3 regions of the Faecalibacterium hominis (ex Afrizal et al. 2022) genome follow, and region 2 is predicted to be linked to each of the others. Evidence: riboswitches for the same ligand, from Rfam matches in the RefSeq annotation. Region 2 holds a riboswitch; each other region holds the start of a gene.

Region 1 (4,238 bases), 840 kb from region 2:
GGGCTGTGGGTCTGCCTGATCTCCAGCGGCAGATGCACTGCCAGCCTGACCGATGTCTCGCCCTCCCCGGCGGGCAGCGCACTGATCCTGCCGCCCCAGAGTGCGGCGGCGGGCCATCTGGTGCTGAGCCGCGCCCCGTTGACCCTGACCCCGGAAGGGGAAAGCCACCTGCTCTGCATCCAGCTGACCGGGCAGGCGGCGGTGCAGTTCCTTGCCGGGCTGACGGAGCTGCCGTTCCTGGCCCGGGGCGAGACCTGCCCCGCCGCCGCAGAGCTGCTGGGCCGCCTTGCCGCCGAGGCCGACACACCCCGCAGCCGGGCCGCCAGCCAGCTGGCCTTTGCCCTGCTCTGTGAGCTTGCGGGGGCCGACAGCGCCGCCCCGCCCCTGCCGCCGCTGGTGGAGGCCGCCATTGAGGATATCCGCCAGAACTACGCTGGCCTGTACGGCGTGGAGGAGCTCAGTGAGCGGCTGGGAGTCTCCAAGAGCCACCTTGTCCGCACCTTTACCGCCGCCGTGGGGGTGCCCCCGGGGCGCTACCTGACCACCGTGCGGGTGGAAGCTGCCATGCGGCTGCTCCTGCACCGGGAATACACGCTGGATGTCATTGCCAGCCTGTGCGGCTTCTCAGGGGCCAACTACCTGTGCCGGGTGTTCAAAAAAGAGACCGGCCAATCCCCCGCACAGTGGCGGGCCTTGGCCGGTCAGACAGCGCGGCCCCTCAGCCCGGCGGAAAGCCAGCGGGAGCAGGCACTGTATATTTAAAATGTTCAGGAGCCGGGGCAGCACCCGGCTCTTTTCCGTGGAGGCGTTCAGCTGCACACAGACTGCGGGCGCTTGAGCAGGAACACCGTCAGGGCCAGCGTGATGGCCTCGGCGGCGGGGAAGGCCGACCACACGCCGTTCATGCCAAACAGGGCGCTCAGGAGCAGCGAGCAGGTGACGATGGCGGCCACGCCCCGGCTGACCGAGGTGATGGTGGCCTCGGTGGGGCGGTTGACCGCACCCAGATAGCCCGCCGCAACAATATTGCAGCCTGCAAAGAAGTAGCCCAGGAAGTAGATGCGCATACCGCTGTGGGCATATTCGGCCATCAAAGCAGAGCTTTCGCTGTTGAAGAGGGCAACAAAGGTATCGGTAAAGCCAAACACGGCACCATACAACACCGCCGCCAGCGCCAGCGCGGTGCCGCAGCCCAGCAGAAGCAGCTTTTTTGCCCCGGCCATCTCGTTTTTGCCGTAGCACTGGCTGATCAGCGGCTGGGCACCCTGGGCCACGCCGTTGAAGATGGCTGTTGCCACCAGCGCAAAGTTTGCCACCACGCCGTAAGCGGCCACGCCCACGTTGCCCGCCAGCCGGAGCAGCAGGAAGTTGAACACGGTGGTGGTCACGGCAGAGGAGAGCTCCCCGACAAAACCGGAGATACCCAGCTGGCAGCTCTGCACCAGCAGCCGGGCCGAGGGGGCCTGCCGGACAAAGGTGAGCGTGTTGTTCTTTTGAAAGAAGTGGCGGCTGCAGATGGCGATGCTGAGCACCGGCGAGATGGCGGTTGCCAGCGCCGCGCCGGGCAGGCCCAGCCCCATGGGGAAGATGAAGATGTAATCGAACACTACATTGAACAGGCTGCCGCTCAGGGTGGCCACCATGGCAAGGGACGGGTCGCCGTCGTTGCGGACGAAGGCCGAGAAGATGTAGTTGCACATGAAGAAGGGCGTGAACAGCAGGAAGATGCGGGTGTAGTTCAGGCCCAGCGCCACGATGTCCGCATCGCCGCCCATGAGCTGCAGAAGCGTGCCCGGGCAGAACGCGCCCGCCAGCATGAACGGGATGGCGATCAGGCAGGCGCAGAGGATGGCGTTGGAAAAATACCGCTGCGCCCGCGCCTCGCCCTGCGCCTGCAGGATGGCGTACCGGGTGGCCGCACCCAGGCCGATCATCGAGCCGAAGGCAAAGATCAGGTTGTACATGGGCAGGCAGAGGTTCAGCAGGGTCACGCCGTCGGTGCCCGCCGCCTGGGCAATGAAATAGGTGTCGGCCAGAATATAACACGATGTGCCGATCAGACCGAAAATATTCTGCGACACATACTTGAAGAACTGCTTTGTCAGGTTCATGGGAGCTTCCTTTCCGCAGGGAGAGTAGGGGAGTGAAACATAAAAACGACTACTACTATATCATAAAACTTGGCATATTTCAACGAAAAAGCGAGAAAACACGCCATCATTTCCCAAACGGAACACTTCTCCCCGGGGCGATGCGCTATCCGAAAATGTTATACAAACACTGCTGCTTTTGTGCAACTCGCCAAAGATGCTTTTGGGTTATTGACAAAAAAAAAAAAAAAGTTTTATGATTTTTGTGTAAGTTGCCACATAAAAATAGAAGAATCGGCAAACCAGTCGAAAGGCTGCGGCGCAAAGCTAAAGGGCCTGTAATATGGCAGCCAGCTGCACTTTCTCAACCATACCGCACATGGGCATCACCTCAAGGGGCGGTAGATTCCCAAAGTACAAAACGCAGAGCGTTGTACCAGCCATTTGGCCGGTGCGGCGCTCTTTTTGCTTTGTGCGGGCATGGTTATATTTTGGGAGTAATTCATAAAAGGAGGATTTTTATGAGATTGAAACGTGTGATCAGCGCCGCCTTGGCAGTGAGCATGGCAGTTTCCATGATGCCTGCTACTGCGGTTTCGGCGTTTGCAGCGGGAACGAGCACCAATACTGCGGAGACAACCACTGTTACTGGCAAGAATAGCACCGAAAGCGAAGCAGAAACCTCTGGTTATTGTGGTGCAGAGAATCAGGAAGAGAGTGTTCAGTGGAAATACGATGAATCTACAAAGGTTCTGACTATTTTTGGCAATGGCCCAATGGCAGATTATGAGGGAATTGCTGATACGGATGTTGGCACAGACAATGATCTGCGTCCATGGAAACCCTATCTCAACCAGATTACAGAGGTACATATTGAGGAAGGCGTTACTGCGATTGGCAATAGTGCATTCCGTGGGATGAAGGCTTTGAAAAAAGCTAATATTCCTGCCAGCATTCAGCATTTGGGTGATTACATCTTCCGCCATGATGAAGTATTGGAAGAAGTAATCTGGGCAGAAGGATTTGAAGCGGCTGAAACTACTGACGTGGATTCAAACCAGAATGTATATACAGGAAAATATTTGCCTACAAGTATGTTCGATTTCTGCTCTGAACTGGGCAAGGACAAGGAACTGACTGAATGGCTTCCCAAGAGCTTTGAAGGTGTTGGCTGTGCGGCAGTTCGAGGAACACAGTTTACAGTTGATTTTGATAACTGGAGCAATCTGAAATATATTGGTGCGTATGCTTTTTCAATGATGCGGAATCTGGAAAGCTTTACTGTTACAGATGACATCGAGTTTGGATTAAGAAAAAACCCACAGGTTCCGGATGGGACTTCTAATGCACTTCAAGGTTCTGGTTTGAAAAAAATGATTGTTAGGACCGAAAAACTTCCCTATGCAATTGTGCGGGGTTGTGAGAAATTGAGTGTGATTGATTTGGGAAGCAACCCTACAATCATTGGAGATTCTGAATTCGCAGGGACTGCTATTGAGAAAATTGACATTCCGAAGAGTGTGACAAAAGTTGATGCATGGGCGTTTGCAAATTGTCAGAATTTGAAGAGAGTGACCTTCTACGGTGAAACCGCATTGCATCATGTTCCTTTCCCAGCATGTGGCATTGAAACCTTTATTATTGAAGAAGGCGCAAAAATTACTAGCGATGATTCTAATCCCTTCCGAGAACAACCGACAGGTTCTTATCCGGCTGTAACCTCTTTGAAGAACGTGGAAATTCTTGGCACATTGAATACTAGTCGGACAGATATGACGACAGAAACTCTTTGGAAAAATATGTTCTCTCCTAGTGAACAACTCAAAGAAGTTACTGTGAGCGATGCAAACCTGCAATATGTAAAAGCTGAGACTTTCCCGAAGATGGAAAATCTGAAAGTGGTTGGCGATGATGCAACGTTTGAAGCATCGCTTGCGGGATGCACCAACCTGAAAACCGTTGACCTGACCGGCTGCAAAAAGATTGCCAGCTATGCAGCTGGCTGCTTTGGTGATGGTATGAATGATTCTACTGTCATCTATGTCAATGATGCAAGTGCAATTCCGGGGAGTGACACTGGCATTTCGAATCGTCACGGTATCGTTATGGTTGTTAAGGGCGGTACAGTCAATACGGATAAGACCGGTT
Region 2 (4,238 bases):
GGAAGCGCCGGGGCTGGAAAAAGTCCGACGGCTCCCCTGCCCTGAACCCCGACCTGTGGGAACAGGCATTGGAGCAGGAAGCCCGGCACAAGATCACTTATGTCTGGGTCAAGGGCCATGCAGGCCACCCGGAAAATGAGCGCTGCGACCAGCTGGCCGTGGCACAAAGTCAGGCACACGGAGGGAGACAGGGACGATGAGCGATACATTTCTGCCCGGCAGCGGGTTCGATACTTATGAACAGCAGGACAAGGTGCTGGTGGGCCTGTGCGGCGGCACGGGCTGCAAAGCAGCTGTCCGCATTTTACAGCAGCAGGGCTTTGCGGTGATGGGCGCTGTGGTGCGTCTGTGCACCGATGACCCCGTTGTGGATGCCGCCAAGGAAGCCGCCAAGGCTCTGGGCATCGAGTGCATCACCCTGAATGCCAGCGAACTGGCCAGCCAGCTGGCTGAGGAGACCGCTGCCCCGGCCGACCTGCGCTTCCCCGCCCTGCTGGCGGCGGCTGACCGGCTGGGCATCCAGTACATTGCCACCGGCCACCGCGCCCGGGTAGAGACCGGTGCGGACGGCGTGCACGTCCTCTGCCCTGCCGAAATTGCGGACGAGAGTGCCCGGCTTGCCGCCCTGCCGCAGGAGACGCTGGGCCGGCTCATCCTGCCCCTGGGCGATTTCAGCCCCGAGGATGCAGCCGAGATGGCTGCAGAATAAAAAAAAAAAACAAAAGAGATGCACCCAGCTCCCTGAACCGGTTTCAGGAAGGCGGGGTGCATCTCTTTTTGCTCTGTTCTATTTCATCGTACAACGCTCAATGGAAGTCATCCGCTTACTTTGCGAAGATCTGGATCCAGTTGTGGCCCCACTGAGAATTGGCATCGTAGTTGTAGCCAAGGCACATATACTTGGCGGCGGGGTCCATGATATTGACACGGTGGCCTTCCGAAGCCATCCAGTCTGCAACGACCTTTTCGGGCGTGGTCTCGCCCCAGGCGGCATTCTCGCCGGTGGCGGTATCAGACACACCGTACTCTTTCAGCACGGTGAAGCAGTTGGTGCCATCGGGGCGGGTGTGGGAAGCGACCTTTGCCACTTCCTTTGCGCGCTCATCGGCGGCAGCCTGCAGCTTGGCATCGCCCATGGCCAGAGGTGCCAGATTTTCCTTTGCACGCTCAGCGTTGACCAGCGCCAGCACTTCCTGTGCGAAACCGTTCTCGCTGGTGCCGCGGGCGTAGGTAAAGATCATCACCCAGTAATTGCCGTACTCGCCGCCCTCGTAGTAGCCAACGCCAACGGAGGTGGCATCCTTGTCCAGCATCCGCTCCTTGAAGAAATCGTAGCGATTCCAGGCGGCGACCACGTCCGAAGCATTCTCAGCAGCTGCCCAGTAGTTCTCACCCACGGAAACATCATCCACACCGTACTCCGGCAGGATGGTGAACTCGCGGCTGCCATTGGGGCGGTTGTAGGAGTAATTGACGGTAAGTTCTTCTGCACGAGCCTGTGCGGCAGCATTCAGTGCGCTGCTGCCCATGCTCAGAGGAGCCACACCGGCCTGTGCACGCTCTGCGTTGACGAGCTGCAGCAGCTCATCGGCCTTGGAAGCTGCGTGTGCGGGCATTGCCAGAACAAACATCAGGCAGATGAATGCGGCGCAGCAGACCAGATTCTTCAGGACTTTCATCGAAGCGTTACGCATGGTGTTGAACCTCTTTTGTGTTGCCCCATGAAAAAAGGTGTCGATTGCTGGTATACTCGGCAATCGACACCTGATGCTTCAGATGAAGGTCACTCAACACCCAATCTCCGCTGTGGAGACCCTCAGGTGATGAGAAGCAACTGGCTGCCATTTTACAGGCCCTATAGCTTTGCGTCACAGCCTTTCGACTGCTTTGCCGAGGATATTCAGTTTTGCGTGCCTTTCTTCTTTTGGGAAGAAATTTGAGAACGAAAAAAGGTGTTGTTCTGCAATACACTCAGCAAAACAACACCTAGAAATTCTAAGCAGGTCGCCCAAAGAAAGATTTCTTTGAGAAGCAGCTGGCTGCCATTTTACAGGCCCTGTAGCTTTGCGTCACAGCCTTTCGACTGTTTTGCCGAGAATATTCAATTCACCTTGAGGAGCCGTTTCCATTTCCTCGACATTATCCTATCACATCGGGCAGAACCTGTCAACTGTTTGGAGCAGCTTTCTCAAAAAATCTGCTTTTTTGAAGAGTTTTTCCGTTATGCCTGCACCTCTGCCGCCTTTTTGCGCAGCTGGTCGAGGTCTGCGGCATCCGGGTGGGCCAGCGCCTTGTCAAAATTCTCGATCAGCATTTCGAGATTGGGCGCATGGTTGGGCTGCTGCAGCATCTTTTCGTACTGCTGGCGCACGGTCATGGGCATCTTGCCCTGGCACATATAGGTTCCAATGACCGTGTTGCTCTCATCCAGCGATTTCTGCACCGCCGCCAGGATCTGCTCGAAATATTCCGCACTGCCGCCAAAGCCTGCGGTGCCGAACAAAAAGACCTGCTTCCCCTTCAGGGTCTGCAAAAAGGCGGTGAGGGTGTCATCGGCATGGCCCTTGTCCGTCCAGAAGCCGATGTAAAGGGTCTCAGCCTCCAGTGCCTCCGGGGCCGGTGCTCCGAAGTAGGTGCACTCATTCTGGGGCAAGCTTGCGCGAAGGGTGTCGGCCAGCAGGCGGGTGTTGCCGGTCTTGCTGCTGAAAACGATGGCGTAGCTCATGGTCATTCTCCTTTGTTCTCTTTGATATCAGATGCTGCCCTGTTCTTTTGCGTTCAGGGCATCATAGATACAGCGGGTGCCCTGATGGGCGATCAGGCCGCCCAGGCACTTCTTGTTGCAGCGGACACAGCGGTGGATCTTTGCCGCATTGCCGCTCTGCAGTTTGTTGACCCAGTTGGGGTCGGCCAGCAGCTGGCGGCACATTGCCGCACACTGGATGCGGCCGCTGGCAAGCTGCTGCTCCACAAAATCGGGGTCGTTCAGGCCGCCCACACCGCAGAGCGGCACGCTGGTATACCGGCGCACCTCATCGCAGAACTTGAGGAAGCAGCCGTTCTCCTTGAACTCGGGGTGGCTGGCCGGCGGGATGGTGTTTTCCAGCGCAGAGTGGTTGGCCAGTGTCACATGGAAGCTGGTCACGCCTGCCTGCACCAGCAGGGGCACGAACACGGCCAGTTCCTCCTCCACCACACCGGCGTTGCCGTAATGGGGGTTCTCCTGCCGGACAGCCAGCTTGTAGTCAATGGCCATGCCGGGCACAGCGGCGTGCACTGCCTTGACAGCTTCCACGGCAAAGCGGGCGCGGCGCTCGGCACTGCCGCCGTATTCATCGGTGCGGTGGTTGAAGATGGCGGAAGAGAAGCTGCCGCACATCCGGTCGCCGTGCACCTGCACCATGTCAAAGCCCGCCTGCTTTGCCAGCACAGCAGCCTTGCCAAAGCCCGCGATGATCTGATGGATCTTTTTCTGGGACATCTTGGTGATGTAGGGGCCCACGGCATCGTTCATCCGCTCCCGCAGCTGGTCGGGGGTGATCTTTTTCATCAGCATCCCCGGGATGCACTTGACGATGGACATCATGTCGGTATCGGTCTGGTGGAGTTGGGCGCAGACCTTGCAGCCGTACTTGTGGGCAGTCTCGCAGATCTGCTGATAGAAGGCAAAGCCCTTTTTGTCAAACAGGGACTTCTCAAACCGGCTCTTGGCCACCGGCACATCGCCGATGATGATCATGGCGCAGCCGCCCTTGGCCAGCCGCTCCATCTCCGCCAGATATTCCTCGTCCGAAAGGCCGAAGGTGGTGGGAGCAAAGATGATGCGGTTCTTCAGCTGCATTCCACCGTAATCAATGGGGCTCAGGATGGTGTCGTACATGTTACACACTCTCTTTTCTCGTCCGTGCTGCCTTTTGCAGCAGGCTCAGGAGCTGGTGCTGTTCCTCTTCGGTCAGCCCGCTCAAATTTTGTGCATCCCAATCGAAAAATACCTGGTGGCAGGTCCGGAATGCTCTCTCACCCGCCGGGGTCAGCCCCAAATGATAACTGCGGCCCTGCTTTTCCCGGGTCATAAAGCCATCTTCCACCAGCTTGATCACGCTGCGCTGGCAGTGGCCCCAGTCCAGGTGCAGGTTTTTGGTCATCTCAGCCGGGGTGCAGCCGGGATGTTTGCCCACGTAGATCACAAAATACATCATGCCAAAGCTCAGGCCAAACTCCTGCAGCTGCTGGGTGGT
Region 3 (4,238 bases), 1.1 Mb from region 2:
AAGCACCGGCTCACCTATCCCCGCCAGCTCATCCAGTACCGCGAATTCCTGAAGGACGGCGGCGAGATCTACTTCAAGACCGATGACGACGACCTGTTCCGCGACAGCCTGGAGTATTTCCCCGCTTCCGGCTACGAGATCACCTGGAAGACCTTTGACCTGCACGAGAACGAGCCGGAGTGGAACATCCGCACCGAGCACGAGGGGATGTTCACCGAGATGGGCATCAAGATCAAGGCCCTGATCGCCAGAAAGCTGCCCGGCGATGCCGCCGTGACCTGGATCGAGCCCAAGGTCCTGAAAAAGAGGAAGGCTGCGGAGGAAGCCGCTGCCGCCGCAAAGGAGGAGTAAGATGTCCTTTTTTGTCAACACCATGGTCTGCGGCTTTTCGCTGTATCAGATCCTGGCGTTTTTCCTGATCTACTCCTGCCTGGGCTGGTGCCTGGAGGTCATCTATGCCGCCGTTTCCACCGGCCAGCTGGTGAACCGCGGCTTTCTGAACGGCCCGGTCTGCCCCATCTACGGCTTTGGCATGATCATTGTGCTGTTCACCCTTTCGCCGCTGGCAGACAACCTGCTGCTGCTCTATCTCGGCGGCGTGATCCTGCCCAGCGTGCTGGAGCTGGTGGGCGGCTGGGCGCTCTACAAGCTCTACCACACCCGGTGGTGGGATTACAGCGACTTCCCCTTCAACATCGGCGGATATATCTGCCTGGAGTTCTCCCTTTTGTGGGGCGTGGGCACCGTTGTGGTGATGAAGGCCGTTCACCCCGTGATCGCGGGTTTTGTGGAGATGGTCCCCCAGATGGTGGGCTTTGTCCTCATGTGCATCCTGTACGCCTGCTACGCCGCCGACGTGGTGGTGACCGCCTTTGCGGCCTCTGACCTGGCCCGTGAGCTGGATGCCCTGGAAAAGGTTGCCGACAGTATGCACGCCGTGTCCGATGCCATGACCGAGCTGCTGGGCACCACCGCCATGGATGTGGACCAGAAGATGGACGAGAGCCGCCTGCAGCTCAAGCTGGCGGCTGCCGAGGCCCGGGACAATGCCGCCAAACTGAGCCCCCGGGATGCCGCTGCCGCCCTGCGCGCCAAGGCCGACGAGGCCATGGAGGCTGCCCGCAAGTCCTCCCAGGAGGCCCGGCTCAATGCCTCTGAGGCCGCCACTGCCGTCAAGCTGGCTGCCAAGGGCACCGCAGAGCGCACGGCAGAGCTGCTCCGACTGGAACAGCTGGCCGAGGAGCTGCAGGCCCGCAGCGAGGAGATGCGCGCCCGCACCCGGAGCTCCAAGTACTTTGGCAAGGGCCGTATGCTCCGCGCTTACCCCAAGCTGCGCCACGGCGAAAAGCACCGCTCTCTGGACGAGCTGCGGGAGCGCCTGAAGTACGAGCGCAAGCACTGACCCTGCCCTTTGCAGCAACCCCAAATGCCCCTGACCGGCTTCTTTCGGTCAGGGGCATTTTTCCTGCACTGCATTCTCCATAAAATCAGGCAGATCTTGTGCTGCCGCACGCTTTTGTTTTCGTTATGTTTTCCACATTGTACGCTCCTTTTTTGTACACTCTTCCAAATCTATTTTCGTCATATTGACAAAAAAAAAAAAAGAGTATTTTATCCTGTGCAATATGCTATTCCCGCTAAAAACTGAAGAATCGGCAAACCAGTCGAAAGGCTGCGACGCAAAGCTAAAAGGGCCTGTAATATGGCAGCCAGCCGCACGTTATTCTCTCCGGGTAAGGTAATACGAAACCTTGCACCTCCTTGTGAAGATGCGTCGGCTTCCCTTCAGGAGAGCGAGCGCGCAGCGGGTCTACAAGGGTTCAGAGCGTTGTACCAGCCGTTTGGCCGGTGCGGCGCTTTTTTGTTTTGGCTGAAATAGAGAGAGTTTTTTGGGGAAAATTATGGAAAAGGAGTAAAGAATTATGAAACCCAAGCGTTTGATCAGCTTATTGGTTGCGGTCTGCATGATGATCACCATGCTGCCCCTGTCGGCAGTCACGGCATTTGCAGCAGACACGTCAACTGTACTTACAGCCATCGTTGACGGTTACAAGTATGAGTATAAGGTAAATGCAGACGGTGCTACTGCAACCATCACAGATTTTCGTGGCCCTGTTGATCCAGCGAAAACCCCTGCCCCCTACGACATCCACATACCCTCAGAGTTGGGCGGCTACCCTGTAACCGGTTTGGGAACATATTCATTTTCCGGCTATTTGGATGCTTCTCCCTACCTCCACAACTCGTACCAAATTGGTCGCAACATTCGCTCCGTCGACATTCCACAAGGCGTTACTTCCATCGGCAATCATGCCTTTGAAGAATGCTTTGCTCTGGAGGAGGTCACCATTCCACAAAGCGTTACTTCCATCGGACTAATAGCCTTTGGTGGTTGCTGTAAGCTTACAACGCTTTCGTTAGGTGAGAATGTTGAGACGATCGGCGGGGGTGCCTTTTTTAGATGCTCCAGCCTGAGCAATATCACCATCCCGAAAAAAGTAAAAGTAATTGAATCCGGGTACAGTGGTACACCTTCCTTTTATAGGACCTTTGCCTATTGCTCCAGTCTGAAATACATTATACTCCCTGCTGAATTGACTACTTTCGAAGCCCGTCTGGATGATTGTCCGGCATGTGTCATCTACTACAACAACGACGAGGACCACGCAAAGGATCTGCTTAAAAATAATTATTACCTGCGGGATGCTGTACAGAACGGACACCAGCTTCTTTGCCTCTGCCATGTGACCTTTGATGCCAAGGGCGGCAACCTGACCTACGATAAGGTGCCGGTTTATGAGACCGAAAAAATCACTGAGACCTTGGCAAACAATCTGGAGGAAACCGATCTGGATGCCATCAATCATCCCACCCGTACGGGTTACAATTTCATCGGCTGGTACACCACCCCAGATGGCAAGCCCGAAGATGGCAAGTTTGATGTGAAAGAAACCGCAATTACGAAGGACATCACCCTCTATGCCCGTTGGAAGTTCGACCCCAATGCTCTGGACTGCCACCAGCTGACCGTGACCGGCGGCACTGTTACTGTGAAATACGACGGCAGCGATGTGACCAGCAAGCTGAACAGCAACATTGACGCAGCCACCGGCAAAAAGACCTACTCTGTACCGGACGGCGCAGAGGTGACCGTGACGCTGGACCAGACCGCAGTGCCCAAGGACAAGGTGTTTGACAGCTGGTCTACCGGTGATTTCTCCCTGCCCACAGGTGACTACAAGGCAGAAAGCATCACCTTTACCATGAGCAGTGGTGTGAATGTCTCTGCAAAGTACCGTGATGCCGCCGCTGACGACACCCACGATACCGATACCGCAGTCTGCCACCCGCTGACCGTTACCGGCGGCATTGTTACCGTGAAAAAAGGTGACAAGGATGTGACCGATACCCTGACCGTCACCACTGACGAGACCACCGGCAAAAAGACCTACTCTGTACCGGACGGCGCAACAGTGACCGTGACGCTGGACAAGACCCTGATCCCTGAGGGCATGGTGTTTGACATCTGGTCCACCGGCAAATTCTCTCTGCCGCTGGGTCAGGATTACAAGGCAGAGACCATCACCTTTACCATGAACACCATGAGCAGTGATGTGGATATTGCCGCACAGTACCGCGATGCCACCATTGAAGATGATGGGCCCAATGTGCTGGGCACTGCCGCGATCATTGGTACTGCTGCTGTGGGTACCGCAGTGCTGGGCTATCAGGCCTATTCTCTGGGCGCTGAATTTGCAGGCAAGCTGATGGCTCTGCCCTACTTCCCCAGCAACCGCAGCGCCCTTGCCATGATGCTGTGGGAGGATGCAGGCAAGCCCATGCCCGAATCCGAACTGCTCTACCCCGATGTCGGGCAGGAAGAGCAGGATATGGACCTGCAGCACGCCGCCCGCTGGGCCATGGAAAACGAGCTTATCCCTGACCTGAACGATGAGGGCACGGCTCCGGAAGAGATGAAGTTCTTCCCGGCCAATCCCGTAAGCAAGCTCGATGTGCTGAATGCATGGCAGAAGGCACAGGAGCTCAAGAACAACTAACGCCATCCCCGAATATTCCCAAATATACGTAGAAGCGCCTCATCCTTCACCGGATGGGGCGCTTCTGCGTTGTAATGAGTTAATGAGTCGCAGCGGGTGTGGTCAGCTACTACATCTGCAAGTGGCTTGAGGAACAGTTCAAGGCCGGTAAGCACTAACCCACAGCAAGCAGGAAGCCCC

The links. A riboswitch is a leader RNA that binds a small molecule or an ion and turns the genes downstream of it on or off. The one in region 2 is predicted to bind cyclic di-GMP.
Region 1: it holds a riboswitch for cyclic di-GMP, as region 2 does, so the genes downstream of both, ACKXGA_RS07505 (leucine-rich repeat protein) here and ACKXGA_RS03540 (CAP domain-containing protein) in region 2, are expected to answer to the same signal.
Region 3: it holds a riboswitch for cyclic di-GMP, as region 2 does, so the genes downstream of both, ACKXGA_RS09090 (leucine-rich repeat protein) here and ACKXGA_RS03540 (CAP domain-containing protein) in region 2, are expected to answer to the same signal.

Annotation. Positions count from the first base shown of each region.
Region 1 covers NZ_CP186860.1:1,558,246-1,562,483, reverse strand. Annotated here, with positions in the region: gene ACKXGA_RS07515 (helix-turn-helix domain-containing protein) at 1-762, shown strand, start outside; gene ACKXGA_RS07510 (MATE family efflux transporter) at 810-2,111, opposite strand; cyclic di-GMP riboswitch class I at 2,377-2,452, shown strand; gene ACKXGA_RS07505 (leucine-rich repeat protein) at 2,612-4,238, shown strand, end outside.
Region 2 covers NZ_CP186860.1:719,279-723,516, forward strand. Annotated here, with positions in the region: gene rnhA (ribonuclease HI) at 1-200, shown strand, start outside; gene ACKXGA_RS03535 (hypothetical protein) at 197-709, shown strand; gene ACKXGA_RS03540 (CAP domain-containing protein) at 825-1,694, opposite strand; cyclic di-GMP riboswitch class I at 1,827-1,902, opposite strand; cyclic di-GMP riboswitch class I at 2,028-2,103, opposite strand; gene bilS (flavodoxin family protein BilS) at 2,222-2,725, opposite strand; gene bilR (bilirubin reductase) at 2,753-3,880, opposite strand; gene bilQ (bilirubin utilization transcriptional regulator BilQ) at 3,882-4,238, opposite strand, start outside.
Region 3 covers NZ_CP186860.1:1,860,932-1,865,169, forward strand. Annotated here, with positions in the region: gene trmB (tRNA (guanosine(46)-N7)-methyltransferase TrmB) at 1-351, shown strand, start outside; gene ACKXGA_RS09085 (putative ABC transporter permease) at 353-1,402, shown strand; cyclic di-GMP riboswitch class I at 1,645-1,721, shown strand; gene ACKXGA_RS09090 (leucine-rich repeat protein) at 1,923-4,058, shown strand.